One region of the Nocardioides sp. dk884 genome, then DNA from elsewhere that is predicted to be linked to it. Evidence: predicted binding sites of a transcription regulator. Region 1 holds the regulator's gene; each other region holds the start of a gene.
The links. The regulator LexA, encoded in region 1, represses DNA repair genes until DNA is damaged. The targets are predictions, from matches to a motif close to TCGAACANNTGTTCGA.

Region 1 (3,556 bases):
TGCAAGCCCGCGCGACACGATCGAGGCCCCCGGTACGGACCGCCTTCGAAACCGCAGGTCAGAGCCCTGCCAGCCTTCGCCGGACGCCGGCGCGACACCGCAAGCGGCACGGATCAGGCGCGAATCGGACGCCGCACGGACGTGGCTCAAAAGGGGCGGGGTCGACGTGCGGGTCGCCGAGCGCCCGGGCGCGCGATCAGCGACAATGACCCCGTGGCAAGCAAGGGCAAGCGGGCGGGTTCGAGGCGGGGCACCAAGAAGACTCCGACGGTGCAGCCACGCCTGCTCGCCCTGGCCGGAGGCGTGACGCTGGCCGTCATCGCCTGGGGATACCTCGTCTACGCCGCGATCGACTTCGGTGCCAGCGCGCGCGGCGGCGACTCCGGAGGCTGGTGGCTCCTGGCGCTCGCCTCGACCGGCGCCGTGGCCTGCCTGTTTGTGGCCCTCATGCTCATCGCACGCCTGCTGCGCGAGCTCTGCCTCACCTCCGGCCCCTCCTCGTCGCCCGATCCCGCAGCCGCCCCGACGCAGGACCCCGTCGCCGCGAGCACCCCGGCGACACGCACGACGGTGCCAGGCGGACGACGCGCGGCCCGCTGAACGACCTCGACCTCGAGGAACGACCAGGGGGCGGAGCCATCAGGCTCCGCCCCCTGTCTTCCCCTGCTCGCCGGTCGGGGTCGAGGCGACCGGCGATGTCTGGCGTGCCTCAGCTGGTGGGCACCGCGAGGCGCTGACCGGCGACGAGCATCGTGGAGTCGAGGGCGTTGAGCCGCTCGATGTGGCGCATCTCCTCGCGCACGTCACCGTCGTCGCTGAGCTCGGCGGCGATGTCCCACAGGGTCTGACCGGTGCCGACCGTGATGATCTCCGTGGGCTCCGCCGAGCCCCTCTCCGCCGTCGCCATCGAGCCGCCGGCGAGGGCGAACCCGACGCCCAGCAGGACCGCCACGCAGAACAGGAAGACCACCACGCGGCCTCGGCGGGTCAGCCGCACGGACCGGCCGGTCGCCGGACGAGAGGTGATGATCATGGTCGTGGGGTTCAGCGTGCTCATCGTGGCTCCTGGGGAAGTGGTGTCAGCCTCGGATCGCGGCGTCGAGAAGATGTCTAACGCCCGCCACCGACAGTCCCGCCGAAACGGGACCGGATCGACGTTCGACCAGACGTTCGATCGAACACATGTACGACGCTAGAGCAGGTGTTCGAGGAACGCAAGCATCTGGGCGAACGAATGTTCGACGCATCGCCCGTCTCGGCCGCGCAGGCAGGCCCGCGACACGCACTTCGAACAGATGTTTGAACTCTGGGGGTGGATGTCGCTACGGTGGCCCTCACGCCACCGGACCCGGGACGACGCCCGATCCGCCGGAGGCGCGGACAACCCGGACGACGACCCGAGGGAAGGCACAGATGGCCAAGAAGAAGAGCGACGGGGTCGCTGAGCTCCCCGACGGTCCTGCTGACGCGACCGGACTCACCCCGCGCCAGGTGCGGGTGCTCACCCACATCACCGACTGCATCGAGAAGCGCGGCTACCCGCCGAGCATGCGCGAGATCGGTCAGGCCGTCGGCCTGACCAGCTCCTCGAGCGTGGCGCACCAGCTGAAGGTCCTCGAGCAGAAGGGCTTCATCAAGCGCGACCCGCACCGTCCGCGTGCCCTGGAGGTGTTCCTGCCCGAGGTGATGGCCGCCCGCAAGGCCATGTCCTCGGGCGAGGGCTCCTCGGTTGACGAGACCGGCATCGGCGACAGCGTGCCGGCCCCCTCCTACGTGCCGGTGGTGGGCCGTATCGCCGCAGGCGGGCCGATCCTCGCCGAGGAGCGGGTCGAGGACGTCTTCCCGCTCCCACGTCAGCTGGTCGGTGACGGACAGCTGTTCCTGCTCGAGGTCTCCGGTGACTCGATGATCGACGCGGCGGTGTGCAACGGCGACTACGTGGTGATCCGCCAGCAGCAGACCGCCAACAACGGCGACATGGTGGCCGCTCTGATCGAGGGCGAGGCCACCGTGAAGACCTTCCAGCGCAAGGACGGCAAGGTCTGGCTGCTCCCCCACAACGACGCCTACGAGCCCATCGACGGCACCCACGCCTCGATCCTGGGCAAGGTCACCGCGGTCCTGCGCCGGGTCTGAGGTCCCTCGCGCCGGGTCCGTGGCGAGTCCGAGCCGGGCCGGCACGGGGTGACAGGATCACCTCGTGCCAGCCCCTCGCGCCGCCCGGCGGCGCCCGTCCTCGCCCGGCCCCTGCCGAGCACGCGCCCTGGGCCTTCCAGCGCTCTGCCTCGCCGTCCTCACCGCCCTCGCCCCGACCCCGGCACACGCCGATCCCGGCCCGCCTCGCTCGGCTGGCCCCTCGGCTGGCCCCGCGACCGGCTCGGCGACGACCCCGCTGAGCGTGCCCACCGAGGCGGTGCCGCTGCGCCGGGCCCGGGCCGCCCTGGCCGGGGCACGCCGCGCGCTGGCCCCCGAGTCCAGCGGCCTGCGCGCTGGCGACGCCACGATCGCCCTGCGGGACCTGGCACTCACCCTGGATGCCCTGCCGGCCGGCGAGCGCGCCGCAGCGCGACGCCTGCTCGCCCGACCCACCGACGGCCGCGCGGATCCCGCCGGTCACGGGTGGGGCCCTCGCGCCGCACCGCGGGTGCGCTGCACCGCGGTCCTCTGCGTGCACTGGGCGTCGAACCCGGCGAGCGCGGACAGCCCCGACCTCGCCGACCTCTCCGGCAACGGGGTGCCCGACCAGGTCGACCTGGTGCTGGACACCCTCGTCTCGGTGCACGCGCGCCTGCGGTCGGCGGGATACCGGGCGCCGCTCGGCGACGGCCCGCTCGGCGGTGACGCCCGCACGGACATCTACCTTGCCGACATCGGCGACCAGGGGCTGTACGGCTACTGCGCGAGCGACGCTCCTGTCCCGGTCATCGGCGCCAACGCCCGTGCGGCCTACTGCGTGCTCGACGACGACTACGACGGCACGCAGTTCCCGGGCAACACGCCGCTGGAGAACCTCCAGGTGACAGCGGCCCACGAGTACTTCCACGCCGTGCAGTTCGCCTACGACGCCACCCAGGACGCCTGGCTCATGGAGGCCACCGCCGCCTGGGTCGAGGACGAGCTGTTCGACGACGTCGACGACAACCGCCAGTACCTGCACCGCAGCCCGCTGCGCCAGCCGAGGCGTTCCCTGGACGACCGCGGCCGGGCGGACCGCGCCGACGCGCTGCGGGTCTACGGGAGCTGGATCTTCTTCCGTTGGCTCGGCGAGCGGCTGCCGACCGCGCAGGGGGGTCTGGCGACAGTGGTCCGCGACATCTGGGAGGCCGCGGACTCCACAGGGCCGCACGTCCAGGACCACTCCCTGGCCGCGATCAGCACCGTGCTGCGCGCCCGCGGGACGACCCTGCCCGCGGCGCTGGCGGGCTTCGCCGCCGACAACCTCGCCCCCGCGGCGTCGTACGACGAGGGGCGGGGCTACCCCGCGGCCCGGCCGGTCGCGGCGCTGGGCGTCGGCCGGGCCGCCGTCCGGCACCGGGTGCGCCTGGACCACCTCGCC
Region 2 (3,556 bases), 1.3 Mb from region 1:
GCTGACGCCGCCGCGGGACGGGCGACCCTCCTCCCCGATGGCGGTGCGCCTCTGACTATCCGCATCGTCGCGGAGTGACTCGGACGCGTCAGCTCCCTGGTCGCACGCGACGCAGCATCCCCCTCGTGCGCTACCGAAGGCGGCGGCTGCGGCTCGGGGCCGGCCAGCCTTGGACGCGGATGGTGCGTGGCTCGGCGGCACCCACGCAGCGCCAGCGCTGACGTCCCCGCCACCGGGCGTCGCCGAGCTGATCGCGTCGGTCAGCACCGGTGTCGCCAAGGCGCTCGTCGAGGTCACCGCGCCAGCCGACAACCTCGATCGACCTCCAGGGCTCGCGACCTACGGGTCGTCAGGCGGATCGCCGGCGAGGAGGCTGGTGGTGCCGTGGTCCTTCACCAGGTGAAGGCCGTGTGGTGATCGCCAGAGGTACGTCGCCGCGTCGGTCTTGTCATAGGTCCAGCCAGTGTGGGTCTTCGCCCGATGGTGACGCCGGCAGAGCGGAGCCAGATTGCACGAACAGGTCGGGCCGCCGCTCGGGCCCGCGCCATGGGCGGTGACGTGGTCGGTGTCGCAGCGACGGGCGGGACGTTCACACCACGGGAAGGCGCAGACCGGCTGCGTGAGACGGGCCTGGTCGACGAGGCGGTCGGGAATGGCGTAGGCGTCGGTGTGGTGATGGGCTTCGAGGTCGATGACCGGCTTGATGACGACCTGCGTCTGCGGGTTGGAGCACCAGTCGCGGACCTGGTCGGTCGACACGATCGACCGAGTCTCCTCGACGTGTGCGATGCCGGACTCGTCGCGACTGATCGCGGCGTGCGAGAGGTGCACGTGGATGACGACCTGGCGGGGCTTGACCACCGCTGCGGCGCCCTCACCCGCCTCCGCCCGGAGGTCGAAAGCGAGCTGGCGTCGGGCGAGCTCACCGGCCGCCATCGAGCGGCGTACGTCCAACGACTCGGTGGACCCGAGCGCGGCGAGATCCTCGGCGCCCTGGGAGATCGCGGTATTGAGGTCGATGGCGTCGGCGAGGTCGAGGACCCCTTCGACGTGGACGCTGCCGTGGCGGTTCGCCTCGTCAGTGCGGACATCGAACCGCCGGCCGTCAGCTGCGGCGAGGCGGTCCTTCTCCGCGCCCTCAGGGTCGAACGCGACTCGCGCCTCGTCGACGAGCCGCTCTATCCCCGCCCAGCTGGTCTTCCCCACGAAGTCGGCGAGCTGGCGGTCCACGAAGTCCGCGCCGTCCAGCGGCAGGGTGGCGGTCAGCTGCGCGAGCCGGCGGGCTTTCCAGAGCGGAACCTTGCCGGCGCGGACCAGCTTCCAGGTGCGCTTCAACCGGTGCGCGAGCTCCAGTGCGTCGCCGACCAGCGCTCGGGCGGAGTCGGTCGACATGCCGATCGCCGCGCCGAACTCCATGGGTGCGAACTCCGCCACCAGCGGCGTCCCCTCGCCAGCGAGCGGCACCGCGAGCTCGCCGAAGACCAGACCGGTGGCCGGCGCCGCGTCGGCGACCGACTCTTCGGGGTGCATCGCCGCCCACACCAGAGCGGCCTCCAAGACGTCGATCTCCGCCCGCTGGGCTGCCGCCCGGCGGCGTTGCGCGAACGCCAGCACGGCGGCTGGGGTGTCGCAGTCGGGGAGTTCGGGAGAGGCCATGCCTCATCCTACTCGAACGCACGTTCGAGGCAAAGGGTGCGAAGGTAAAACTGTGGAGCGCGACTCGTCGCCTGTCCACGCTGCTCGCCCAGCGGCATCGCCCAGACCGGCTGCCAATGGCGCTACCTCCCCGTCCTTCGGACCATGGACTCGGGTCTGGTCGCAGTTTCGCCGCTGGTCGCGCAACGGCACCTGGTTGCGGGCATTGACCGTGCTGCACGCGGCCGCGCGCCAACACGACGGGCGGACCGAGGAGACGCCCTCGATGGTCGTCATCGACACCCACCTGGCCCGTGGCGCGCCGAACAGTGGGTTCACCTTCCACGACAAGGGCGGCCCCTACGGCCGCACCGAGGGCACCAAGCGCGTCGTCGCAGTCGACGTGACCGGCCTGCCGGTCGGCGCGTTGGTGGTGCCCGCCTCGACCCACGAGGACCGGGCTAGCGAGCTGATGCTGGAGCACGTGGAGCACCAGGGCGTCACCGACCGGCTGGACCTGGTCCTGTGGGCGTGGCGAGTCGAGGTCGCCCACGGCCGGCTTGGGCGCTCCCGTCGCCTGGCGAGATCGTTCGAGAACACCACCACCTCAGCGACCGGTTGGCTACAGGTCGCCTGCATCGCCACCACGTTGCGCCACCTGTCGCGTGCGCGAGCTCACCGGCGCACACCTCAGCTCGCCGCGTGAGCGGGCTGGGAGGCGCCGGTCGATTCCCCCTTCAGAACCCCCGGCGACTCCGACGCGTCATAGTGATGACCGACAGATCGGAGGCGGTTCTATGTCGACGATGGCGCAGCGCGGAGCAGTGACATGGCGGCTCATCCTTGCCACTGCCTCCGCGATCGGGGTCGTCAGCGTGACTGCCTGGTACTTCTTCGGTCAGTCCGAGCCGACGCCTTGGAACAAGCCGGCGAGGGTAGACGGTGCAGTCGTGCAGCTGACCTACACCGGCAGCGAGTGCAGGGATGGCGCGCGGGCGGACGTTGACGAGGACCCGAAACGGGTCACCATCACCGTCAGGGAGACCGTCCGCGCGATGTCTTGCAGCGACGTGGGCGTCTCCTACGACATCCACGTACGACTGGACGCGCCGCTGGGGGACAGAGAGCTGGTTGATGGTGCGTGCCAGATGCCCAAGTACGCGCACTACATCGTCTGCGGGCAGAACAAGACGACCGTCGAGCCCATCTCCCGCTGAGCGACTCGCGCACCGAACGCACTTCCCAACGGCCCATTCACGCCGCCGCCGAATAGGGACACGCTCTCTCAGAGACGCGCCAGCACCTCGAGCGCCATCCGGTAGCCCTCGATGCCGTGCCCGGCGATCACCTCGACGGCGTGCGGGGTGACCACGGAGTGGTGGCGGAACTCCTCGGGCCGCGTCCGGGGGTCGGAGATGTGCACCTCGACCAGCGGGGCGGTGAGCTGGGCGCAGGCGTCGAAGACCGCCCAGGAGTAGTGCGTCCAGGCCGCGGCGTTGAGCACCACCGGCGTGGCCTCGTCGGCGGCGTCGTTGAGCCAGTCGAGCAGCAGGCCCTCGTGGTTGGTCTGGCGCACCTCGACCTCGAGGCCGAGGTCCGCGCCCCAGGCCACGCACCGCTCGACGAGCTCGGCGTGGGTGGTGGTGCCGTAGATCTCCGGCTGGCGCCGGCCGAGCCGACCCAGGTTGGGACCGTTGAGCACCAGCACCCGGCGGGTCACCCCGGTCATGCAGCGCCGCCGATCGCGGCGTACGCCGTGCGCAGGTCGGCCTCCGAGGGCCCGGCGAGGATCGTCGGGCGGGCGAGCTCGTCGAGCACGACGAAGCGCAGCTGCGAGCCACGCGACTTCTTGTCGACCTTCATCGTCGCGTGCAGGTCCTCGAACGGCGCGCCGTCGTACGTCGTGGGCAGCCCGACGCGC
Region 3 (3,556 bases), 1.3 Mb from region 1:
ACCGGCCGGGTCGAGGAGTGCCTGGTCACCGCCCGCCGCGGCGTACGCGTGGAGCAGGCGGCGCTCGCCGGCCTCTCCGGCGTCGAGCTCTTCGACCTGCGTGACGGCGTGTGCCGCCAGCGCGTCTGCACGCCGGTGCAGGGCGGGACGCTGGTGTACCGCGACACCAACCACATCACCCGCACCTACGCGCTCACGCTGGCGCCGCGGTTCCGCGAGGTGCTGGCGGGGCGGGCCACCGACCGCCAGGACTGAGCGCGCGGCGGGGGGTGCGAGGCTGGGCTCATGCAACCGCTCAGCGCGCAGGAGATCCGCGGCTCGTTCGTCAACTGCACCAAGGGCGAGGCCACCCGGCTGCCGCTGCCCAAGGCGATCGCCCCGTCGCGCTGGGAGCAGCTGGACTTCCTCGGCTGGCGCGACGCCGGCGCCCCGGACAGTGCCTACCTGGTCGTCCCGGGCGACAGCGGCCCGGTCGGGCTGGTGCTGCGGATCAGCAACGGCGCCGGGCGCGGCGGGCGCAAGAACATGTGCGCGTTCTGCCTCACCACCCACTCCAGCACCGACATGGCGCTGATGGTTGCGCCCCGCGCCGGCGCCGCCGGACGCGCCGGCAACACCGTCGGCACCTACCTGTGCGCCGACCTGGCCTGCTCGCTCTACGCACGCGGCATCAAGCGCCCCGACCGCGCCCAGCCGCACGAGACGCTCACCCCCGAGCAGCGCGTCGAGCGGCTGTGCGCCAACGTGGACACGTTCGTACGTCGGGTGCTCACGCCGCGCTGACGGTGGTCGCCGCGGGGGCGCGTAGCGCCGAGCGCGCGGGCCCGCGATCGACCGTCTGACCGGGCCGCGGAATGCGGCACAACCGGTCGTGTCAGTGACGTGCCGTGACAAGGAGCCGGTCCGGAGAGCGCCGCCCCCCTGGCGGCACAGAGGGACCCACTCGGTGAGCGGACTTTGTCAGGGCGCGCCGGGCGGGTGTGCGCTGAGGAGCGCGGTGGTGCCACGGTCCTTGATCAGGTGCAACCCGTGCGGTGATCGCCAGAGGTAGGTGGCGGCGTCGATCTTGTCGTAGCGCCAGCCGGTGTGGGTCTTTGCCCGATGGTGTCGCCGGCACAGCGGAGCCAGGTTGCACGAGCACGTCGGCCCGCCGGCGGCGTGGGCGACGACGTGGTCGCAGTCGCAGCGGGTGGCGCGGCGCTCGCACCACGGAAACGCGCACGTCGGCTGGGTGAGACGGGTCTGCTCGACCATGCGGTCAGGGATCGCGTAGGCCTCGGTGTGGTGGTGGGCGTCGAGGTCGATGACCGGCTTGATGACGACCTGCGTCTGCGGGTTGGCGCACCAGTCGCGGACCTGCTCGGTCGACACTATCGACCGGGTCTCCTCGACCTGTGCGACCCCAGCCTCGTCCCGCGAGATCGCCGCGTCGGAGAGGTGCACGTGGATGACGACCCGGCGGGGCTTCACCGCCGACGCGACGCCCTCACCAGCGCTGCCGGCTTCGGCGCGCAGGTCCAAGGCCAGCTGGCGTCGGGCAAGCTCACCGGCCGCCAGCGAGCGGCGTACGTCGAGGGACTCCGCGCAGCCCAGCGCAGCCAGTTCCTCCGCGCCGTGGCCGATCGCTGTGTCGAGGTCCATGGCATCGGCCAGGTCGAGCTCGCCCTCCACCCGGACGGTGCCGTCGTGGGTGGCCTCGCGGGTGTGGACGTCGAAGCGCCGCCGGTCCGCGGCCTCGCGCCGCTGCTTCTCCGCGGCCTCGGGGTCGAACAGCACCCGGGCCTGGTCGACGAGCCGCTCGGTCATCGCCCAGCCGACCTTGCCGACCGTCCCGGCCAGCTGGCGGTCCACGAAGTCGGCTCCCTCGGGCGGGAGCTTCGTCGTGAGCTCGGCGAGCCGGCGGGCCTTCCAGACCGGCACCGCGCCCGCCTTGAGCTGCTTCCAGGTGCGCGGCAGTCGATGCGCCAGCTCGAGCGAAGCCCCCATCAGGCCCCGGGCCGCGTCAGTGGACATGCCCAGCGCGGCTCCCAGCTCCAGGGGTGCGAACTCTGCGACCAGCGGCGTCCCCTCGCCCCCGAGCGGCACCGCGACCTCGGCGAAGAGCCACCCGCCGCTCGAGCCTGTCGAGACCGACTCCTCCGGATGCATCGCCGCCCACAGCAGAGCGCCCTCCAGGACCAGCGCCTCGGCTCGCTGGGCCGCCGCCCGCTGCTCCTGCACGAACGCCAGCACGGCGGCGGGAGAGCCGCTGTCGGGGAGTTCGGGGGAGGCCATGCGTCATTCTAGTCGAACGTGCGTTCGATGACAAGAAGTTTGCCACACGGATGATCCGGGGTGCTCGGGGTAGCGGACGATTCGACCCGCGCAGGTCCGCTGACCCAGTCCGTCAGCGGCCGAACCTCGCCCACCCCTGGGCAGTGACCCCGCCGACCCTCGAGAACTCCCCGCCGACGATGACCGCGTCGGGTGTGGCGGTGATGGCGCGGACGCCCCAGAAGGAGTCCACGGTGGGACGGAAGTCGGGGTCGAGGTCGCCGGTGCTGACCCGGGCGGCGAGCACCTTGAGGTCGGTGTTCCCGCCGAACCCCTCGTGGAATCCGAAGTAGACCCGGTCGCCCTGCACGTCGAGCGCCTGGACGTCGCCCATCGCGGTGTGCCGGAACAGTTGCGCGCCGGCCCTCGCGTCCCAGGCGACCAGTGCGTTGGCGTACTCCCCGGCCGCGACCAGCACCCGGCTGCGGTCCTCCGAGACGTCGACGCCGTACGACGGCGAGACCGACCCGTCGTACGACGGGCCGCGGAGCGCGCCGGTGGTCTTCGCGACGGCGCCGACGCCGCGGCGGGTCGTCCCGCCGACGCGGGCGAAGTCGCCGGCGAGGTAGAGCAGTCGCCCCGCGGCCGCCAGGGAGTGGACCGGGCCGTCCACGGCGGGGCGGAACCGTGGCGAGGCGGCCGGTGGCGCCGCGCACCCGTGCCAGCCGGGGTCTCTCGGCGCCACCGACCGAGGTGAACCAGCCGCCGACGAAGAGCGCCCCGCCCGCCGGCTCGACGGCGAGGACCGGCCCGCCGGCCACGCCGGCACGGAAGGAGCGGTCCACGACGCCCCACTGCGCCCACATCTTCGCCAGCCTCGGACGCGCGACGCCGCTGATGCGGGTGAAGCTGCCGCCGACCCACAGCGACCGGCCGTCGGTGGCCAGGGCGCGGACGGCGCCGTTCGCGTCGGCGCGCCAGCCGGTCAGCAGCGCCCCGGTGCGCAGCGAGAACGCCGCGAGGTTGGCGCGGGGCACCCGGGCCCCCGACGGGCTCACCGCCGCGGAGAAGGTGCCGCCGACGATGACGACGTCGCCCGCGACGGCGGTGGCGAGGACCGGCCCGTCGACGCCCCAGCTCGCCTCGGGGGCGGACGGGTCGGGTGCGGCGTGAGCGGGCCGGGGGAGCAGTGCGGAGAGGGCGAGCGCCAGCACCAGGGTGAGCGCCGCGCACGCGACCTGGCGAGGCGCGGCGTACATGGCGCGAGTATGCGGGGGCCGCGCGAGGAGCGCATCGCCGCAAG

Region 2: GFH29_RS11095 (HNH endonuclease signature motif containing protein) is a predicted target of LexA. The motif match lies at 1,669-1,684, and genes of this name have one in related genera.
Region 3: GFH29_RS11300 (HNH endonuclease signature motif containing protein) is a predicted target of LexA. The motif match lies at 2,287-2,302, and genes of this name have one in related genera.

The regions. Positions count from the first base shown of each region.
Region 1 is NZ_CP045649.1:3,600,226-3,603,781, forward strand. Features, by position in the region: gene GFH29_RS17165 (hypothetical protein) at 271-600, shown strand; gene GFH29_RS17170 (LysM peptidoglycan-binding domain-containing protein) at 710-1,057, opposite strand; gene lexA (transcriptional repressor LexA) at 1,414-2,136, shown strand; gene GFH29_RS17180 (MXAN_6640 family putative metalloprotease) at 2,399-3,556, shown strand, end outside.
Region 2 is NZ_CP045649.1:2,291,682-2,295,237, forward strand. Features, by position in the region: gene GFH29_RS11095 (HNH endonuclease signature motif containing protein) at 340-1,656, opposite strand; gene GFH29_RS11100 (hypothetical protein) at 1,862-2,341, shown strand; gene GFH29_RS11105 (hypothetical protein) at 2,433-2,852, shown strand; gene GFH29_RS11110 (type II 3-dehydroquinate dehydratase) at 2,921-3,355, opposite strand; gene aroB (3-dehydroquinate synthase) at 3,361-3,556, opposite strand, start outside.
Region 3 is NZ_CP045649.1:2,334,474-2,338,029, reverse strand. Features, by position in the region: gene GFH29_RS11310 (acyltransferase family protein) at 1-255, shown strand, start outside; gene GFH29_RS11305 (FBP domain-containing protein) at 286-783, shown strand; gene GFH29_RS11300 (HNH endonuclease signature motif containing protein) at 961-2,274, opposite strand; gene GFH29_RS11295 (hypothetical protein) at 2,387-2,926, opposite strand; gene GFH29_RS11290 (hypothetical protein) at 3,007-3,426, shown strand.